2 regions of the Pseudogracilibacillus amylolyticus genome follow, and region 1 is predicted to be linked to the other one. Evidence: riboswitches for the same ligand, from Rfam matches in the RefSeq annotation. Region 1 holds a riboswitch; the other holds the start of a gene.
The links. A riboswitch is a leader RNA that binds a small molecule or an ion and turns the genes downstream of it on or off. The one in region 1 is predicted to bind cyclic di-GMP.
Positions count from the first base shown of each region.

Region 2: it holds a riboswitch for cyclic di-GMP, as region 1 does, so the genes downstream of both, ACPYKA_RS05435 (chemotaxis protein CheX) here and ACPYKA_RS07065 (methyl-accepting chemotaxis protein) in region 1, are expected to answer to the same signal.

Region 1 is NZ_JBPPZG010000043.1:12,601-16,304, forward strand. Features, by position in the region: gene ACPYKA_RS07050 (ABC transporter permease) at 1-195, opposite strand, end outside; gene ACPYKA_RS07055 (ABC transporter ATP-binding protein) at 128-970, opposite strand; gene cysK (cysteine synthase A) at 1,069-1,995, opposite strand; cyclic di-GMP riboswitch class II at 2,225-2,309, shown strand; gene ACPYKA_RS07065 (methyl-accepting chemotaxis protein) at 2,426-3,704, shown strand, end outside.
Region 2 is NZ_JBPPZG010000030.1:8,312-12,015, reverse strand. Features, by position in the region: gene ACPYKA_RS05445 (S8 family peptidase) at 1-516, opposite strand, end outside; gene ACPYKA_RS05440 (hypothetical protein) at 664-837, shown strand; cyclic di-GMP riboswitch class I at 1,556-1,656, shown strand; gene ACPYKA_RS05435 (chemotaxis protein CheX) at 1,798-2,253, shown strand; gene ACPYKA_RS05430 (response regulator) at 2,273-2,629, shown strand; gene ACPYKA_RS05425 (DMT family transporter) at 2,851-3,165, opposite strand; gene ACPYKA_RS05420 (DMT family transporter) at 3,166-3,513, opposite strand; gene ACPYKA_RS05415 (TetR family transcriptional regulator) at 3,578-3,704, opposite strand, start outside.

The sequences.
Region 1 (3,704 bases):
ACCAATGACTATCCGACTGAGACTTTTTATAATTGCTGAAGTTATTTGTCCATTTAATAATCCGCTAAATAATGTAGTGAAAACTTCGGTTAAACTCGGAAACATAAAACTTGGTAAACCAGACAGTCTAGATGTAACTTCCCAAATCACCGCTATCATTGCGATGAAGATGATTCGTCTTAAAGTCGTAGTCATCCCCCATTTCCTCCCTTAACACCTTTTCGATTTCATTTTCTAGTATTTTCAATATTCTTTGTTCGGTGTGTAATGTTACCGAATCAAGCATAATTCCGTCTTTTGTCGTTGGAACAGAAATAACCTCTTTAATTTTCCCTGGTCTCGTTGCAAGTACAATAACACGCTCCGATAAAAGCACGGCTTCACGAATATTGTGCGTGATAAAAAATATCGTTACTTTCGTTTTTCTCCATATGTCCAATAATTCTTTATGAAGTACCATTCTTGTTTGTTCATCTAAAGCCGAAAATGGTTCATCCATTAGTAAAATATCTGGTTCCATCACCAGCGCTCTCGCGATGGCAACACGTTGTTTCATGCCGCCAGATAATTGGTGAGGATAGGAATGAACATACTTACTTAAATGCACCATCTTCAGTATGTCAAGCGCTTTTTCTTCGGCTTCTTTTTTAGTCATATTTTTCAGTTTCAGCCCGTACGTAACATTGTCTAACACCGTCAACCACGGGAACAAGCCATCTTCCTGGAAAACAATAACACGATCAGATCCCGGTTCACTTACCTTTCTACCTGAGATTTGAATCGAACCTTCATCCGCTTTTTCTAGTCCTGCAATCACATATAATAATGTTGATTTTCCGCATCCTGAGGGGCCTACAATCGATACAAAGTTTCCCTTTTCAACGTCGATATTGATATTTTCAAGAACCTTTACATTCTCATTTTTTTCATTTTTAAAACTTTTATTAATACCGTTTATCGTCAAATACATTTTTTCACCTCAAATCGTTATTCTTTCTCATTAAAACAAATCGGTTTACTGAGCATTATAGTTAATAAAAAAATAGAGACTACTAATCTCCTACTCTCTTAATCAAACAGGTCGCTTGATAAATAACGTTCGCCAGTATCAGGCGCAATACATACGACTGTTTGACTCGGATGTAATCGACGTGCAACAAGTAGAGCAGCATATACAGACGCACCACCTGAGGGACCTAATAATATTCCTTCTTGAGCTGCTAATTTATGCACTGTTTGATAAGCATCATCATCCTCTATTCGAATAATTTCATCATAAACATCTGTATTTAATATTTTTGGAATAAATCCCGGACTTGTTCCGACTAGTTTATGTTTACCCGGCTTTCCACCTGAAAGAACCGGAGATCCTGCTGGCTCAACAACATGAGTTGAGATAGATTTATCATATTCTTTCAACGTTTCACCAGTTCCTGTAATCGTTCCTCCAGTACCTGCCGTGCAAACGAATGCAGCAAGTTTTTTCTTTTCGGCTTCCATTGCTTCAATAATTTCTTTCGCAGTTGAAATTCGATGTATATCTGGGTTTGCTTCATTTTCAAATTGCATTGGAATAAAACTATTTGGAATCTCAGCAGCTATTTCTTCCGCTTTTTCAATTGCAGCCGGCATCTTTCCTGCACTAGGTGTCAAAACTACTTTTGCACCAAATGCTTTTAAGATGTTTACCCTTTCCGCCGTAGAAGAGTCAGGCATGACGATAATCGCTTTGTAACCCTTTGCAGCAGCATTCATAGCAAGACCAATCCCAGTATTTCCAGAGGTTGGTTCTATAATCGTTGCACCTGGCTTTAATAGTCCAGCCTTTTCTGCTTGCTCAAGCATGTAAAACGCAGCACGATCTTTCACACTTCTACTCGGGTTAAAATATTCAAGTTTCACATAAATTTCCGCACCATTTGGATCTGCAATTCTATTTAATTTGACTAATGGAGTATTCCCAATTAATTCTGCAATATTGTTGACGATTTTCAAACTATTTTCTTCCTCTCGTAAAAGGTTATTTTTTATTATAGCAGAAAAATCTTATAATTCCTACCTTTTTACAGTGAATTAATGTGTAAAAAAGGAAGTTCTCTCCCATTTTTTGTGCCTAATTTTTGTTCAAGAATTAGTCACATTATTCTTGCACAAATGCAGGTAAAAAGTGTAAAATAATACAGTATGTAAAATTCTAATGACTTAGAACTTTATGTCTATTTTAAATCTAAAAGGAAGCTATGAACAGACAATCCATATGTGGGCACTTGATTGTTTGGGAGCAAGTAGTGCAACCGACCTACTCAGTTTAGGGTCGGTATTTTTATGGTTACGATTATAAAGTCAAACTAAGAGGTGATTAACATAAGAATAGCTTAATTTTTTAAAAACTATTAACACATACATATCGTGGAGGAAAAAAAGCATGAAACTTTTTATGAAAAAAACAAAATCATGGAATGAATATTTTAATCATTCAAGTGAAACTGATATTGCTGAGGTTGGTGATCGTGTAAAAGAACGATTAGCATTTATGAATATCAACGAAGAAAATTTAGCTAATATTCGTGAAGCATCATCGATCCTTTCGCCTTATAAAGTCGAAATTATTAACCAATTTTATAACAATATAACGGCGGTCAATCATTTGAAAACTATCATCAATCAACATTCAACCGTTGAACGATTAAGAAAAACGATGGAGAGATATTTTGAGCAATTTTTAGAAGCAGAGGTGAATATGGATTATGTCATGACGAGAATTATAATCGGACAAGTACATAGTCGCATTAATTTAACAGTAGAACATTTTATTTCTGCGCACCATATGTTAATCCAGATTATGACGTCGATTTTGATGGAAAAATTGCACAGTCAACCGAAACGGATGATGGATACCGTTCTTTCCATTCAAAAGTTAGCAACATTTGATCAGCAACTTATCGTTGAAGTATATATGGAAGAAACATTCAAATCCCTTTTATTTGGTATTTCCGATACACTTAATTACACTACTCAATTAGATGCTTCCAAACAGTTAATGTCAGAAGTGGATAATATGAACTTGGAAAGCCATAGTGTTTCAAGTGCGACTGAGGAAGTGAGTGCGTCCATTCTAGAGGTTGCAAATCAATCAATGAAGGTGGCTGAAGGAACAGATGACGCCGTAAAATCTGCCGAAGAGAGCAAACAAATTGTCCATGACACGTTAGAAGATATAGAGAAAGTAGGTCATGTTTATAATCAAGTGGTTCTGCAAGTTGATGAACTCAACCAAGAGATAGAGAAAACACATCATGTTGTTGAAGTGATTGGACAAATAACGGATCAAACAAACTTACTTGCGTTAAATGCAAGTATTGAGGCGGCAAGAGCTGGAGAACATGGAAAAGGTTTCTCCGTTGTAGCGAATGAAGTAAGAAAGCTAGCTGAGCACACAAAGGAACAAACATTACAAGTAACAACGAATATGGAAACATTACAGAATGTTGCAAATCTAGTCACAAAACAGATGACCAATACTGAAGAATTGATTAAAAAAAGTGTGGATGGTGCCAAAGTTGCGGATGAGGCTCTAAACAAGATTATGTTAGCGATGCAAGACATTAACCACGCTACTTCACAAATTGCGGCGATGTCAGAAGAGCAGACATCAGCTGTTGATGAAATTGCACGCCGTAACTCGATTATTTCTGGATTAAGTA
Region 2 (3,704 bases), on a different contig from region 1:
TGCTTCTTTAATGGTGGAATGCATTTCTTCATTTGGTGCGGGTCCGCCGAGCGACATATTTATAACATTCACTTTTTCTCCATTTGGCCCCGTCCAGTCCATCGCAAAGTTAATTGCCTCCGTGATAGATTTATAGGATCCAACTCCATTTTTGTTCATCACCTTTAAAATGAGTAATTTGCACTTTGGAGCGACTCCAAAAATTCCCCTTCCCTTGTCTTGGTATGCTGCGATTATTCCCGCGACATGTGTGCCATGGCCTGCATAGTCTTCGTAGATTGATGGATCACCTTTATCGTCATCCGAAAAATTATATCCGCCAATAATATTGCGGGCTAAACTTTGGTGATCTGTATCAACTCCAGTGTCTAGAACTGCCACGACATTTCCTTCCCCTTGTTTAGAAATTTCCCATACGTCACGTGCTTTAATGACATCTAAATTTTCCGGTGTCATCGTTAACGTATCGAGTATCGAAACAACCTCCGAAGCCTTGTAATGAATGGAATTTTTCATTTTGAATCTCCTCCTTTACTAAACGAAAGAGAAAAAAGTAGGCGAAAAGTAAATCATTTGGTGGAGAATTTTTTTAAAAAATTTCATCTATTTAGTTGATTTTTTGGATCGTTATTTCACTTTATAAAGGGAAGGGGAGAATTGGTAATGAAAAAGGTGCGGGAACTTGTTGTTCGTAAACGTTTTTGGAAAGAAGGGTTCCTATTACTTGGATGTGTATTTTACTTGACGATAATTGTGCTGACATTTTTGACCGAGGTATCGTTTGTGCAAAGGTATAAAGTCATTTTTGGGGTTGCACTTCTTATAAGAAGTAAGTAGCTCCCCCCATATGCTTAGTGTCTAGAAAAGATGCAGAGTCGCTCCCCTAACATGCTTAGTGTCTAGAAAAGATGCAGAGTCGCTCCCCTAACATGCTTAGTGTCTAGAAAAGATGCAGAGTCGCTCCCCCAACATGCTTAGTGTCTAGAAAAGATGCAGAGTCGCTCCCCTAACATGCTTAGTGTCTAGAAAAGATGCAGAGTCGCTCCCCTAACATGCTTAGTGTCTAGAAAAGATGCAGAGTCGCTCCCCCAACATGCTTAGTGTCTAGAAAAGATGCAGAGTCACTCCCTCAACATGCTTAGTGTCTAGAAAAGATGCAGAGTCGCTCCTCAACATGCGAAGTGCCTAAAAAATTGCTAACTCACGTGCGCTCGAATTGCAGCAGCGGTATATGTAAAATCACTAGTTATCTTCTTATGATGACTGGCCACCGATACAATCTCCCCTCCTTGATACAGATGGTGAGGTTGTTGAAAACATCAATTCTATTTGAAACAGCTCAAGGTTCGATCGGATAAAGCGCAGGGTCATAATTATTTTCTGAAACATTAAAATTATAAGGATTTTGAAGCTTGTACATTCCTCTTCTTTTTTCACTATCATATGAAACGCCCTTTAATGAGAAAGGCGTAATGGAAAAAAATGTACAACTGAAAAATAAGTGATTGCTTTTTACTACATTATTCGATAAGATATAACGTATGGTACAAAAGAACTGTTGAAAAGGCAAACTATCTGAAAAGAAGGGGCGCAAAGCTCAAGGGTCTAAGGGGTATATTGAATGATAAATTACGCTATGATCGCCTGGCTGCCAAATGATAAAATAACTTATTTATTGAAAATTTTGGCTATGTTTCACGCTAATTATATATATAAGGATAGATCGATCCAATAGTTTCTATTACTAAAAAGTTTCTCTTATAAAAATGTAAGAGATAATAGGAAAGGAGTGGAAAAATGACAACTAACGAAAGAAATAGTGCGGTTACGAAACTGTTAAATGGAGCGTTAACATCCATTAAGACAGTGATCCCAATTGACTATGAATTTGAGAGGCCGCGAGTGATTAATCAAGATTTCCGCTTATTCTTCGGAGTTCTAATCGGCATTACTGGGGACATTAAAGGGAAATTAGTGTTCTCAGGGGACCAGACTACTTTTGGCTCGATTGGGGAGAGAATGTTCGGGATGCCATTAGAAGGTGATATGCTTTTGTCCTTTAGTGGTGAGCTTGGAAATATGATTGCGGGTGGGATTTCTACAACTATTGCAGATAGCGGAACTGACATTAATATTACCGCACCGACCATCATGCAAGGAAATACAAAATTATCCGGCTATAAAAAAGCGTTGGAGATAACAGTTGATTTTGTTAATGTTGGAAAAATGAATACATATTTATTGATTGATTAATAGGATGGGAGGATTACAAATGGCATCCGTTTTAGTAACAGATGATGCTGCTTTTATGCGTATGCAACTGAAAGATATCTTAACAAAGCTTGGTCATATAGTCGTTGGAGAGGCGGAAAATGGAAAAGATGCAATCGAAAAGTTTAAGGAACTAACACCGGAATTAATTACAATGGATATCACGATGCCTGAGATGAATGGTGTTGATGCAGTTAAGGAAATTAAAAAAATAAATTCGGACGTAAAAATTATTATGTGTTCCGCAATGGGACAACAGGGTATGGTACTCGATGCCATCCAGGCAGGAGCAAATGACTTTATTGTTAAACCGTTTACTCGAGAACGTATTCAAGAAGCACTTGAGAAAGTTTTATAGAAGTAGAAAAGAACTTAAGAAAAAACGCCGCCATGAATGGTAAAATAGTGGCGGAAGATGGAAAAAACCACAAAAAAGGTTCCAAGCAAATTTTTTATTGCTTGGAACCTTTTTATTTAACTATTTTTGGCTAGTTATGTCCCAGCACCTTTTAAGCTATCTTCGTGAATTACTTTTAGGGATGCAATGTTTTTTACAACAATATAACGATTGCGCAGATTCTATGACAATGCTCGTAATCCAACAACCCCAATGATAATTAGTACAAGGCTAGTAATTCGGCCGCGGCTTTTTGATTCGCCGAAAAATATCATATTGATGATTACGGCTCCGGCTGTTCCAATTCCTACCCAAACGGCATATGCTGTGCTCACTTGTAAAAACTTAAAAGAATAGTATAAAAATGCGAAGGACATAGCGAATCCGCCAAGATATAATACTGTATTGATTATTGATTTATTTTCACTGTATTTTTTTAGGCCGACAACGCCGACAAACTCGCTTATAGATGCCAGAAATACAAGTATCCAACCCATTTACTTCAAACCTTTCATTGCTTTTTTCTCGTCTACATCATCCGCTATTTTTAATCCCGCAACACCAACGATTAAAATAATGATAAAAATTATTTTTCCGAAATTAATAGTTTCGTTGAATAAAAATATATCCATTAATGTCGTACCGAGTGTTCCCACTCCAGCGAACACGGCATAAACAGTTCCTGTTGGTAATAGTTCACACGCTTTTGCTAGAAAGTGAAAATCTATTAAAATAAATGCAATAATGAAAATCCATTGCCACCAGGCATTTACGACGTTAAATCCAAAGATCCATACTAATTCAAAAAAAGATGTTAGGGCGACATAACCCCATGCCTTTCCCATTAAAATTTCCTCCTGACAAAATATGAATGACTGTCATTCATTATAAAGTAAAGTTAACGAAATGTTAACTATTTTCTCTTGAAATTCCTAGAGCATTAAATAAAAACTGAATGACTTCATCTCGTTGTATTTCGATTTCGTGTTCATTACTATAGTCATACAAAAATACTTGCTCGGCTGCAGATTCGACT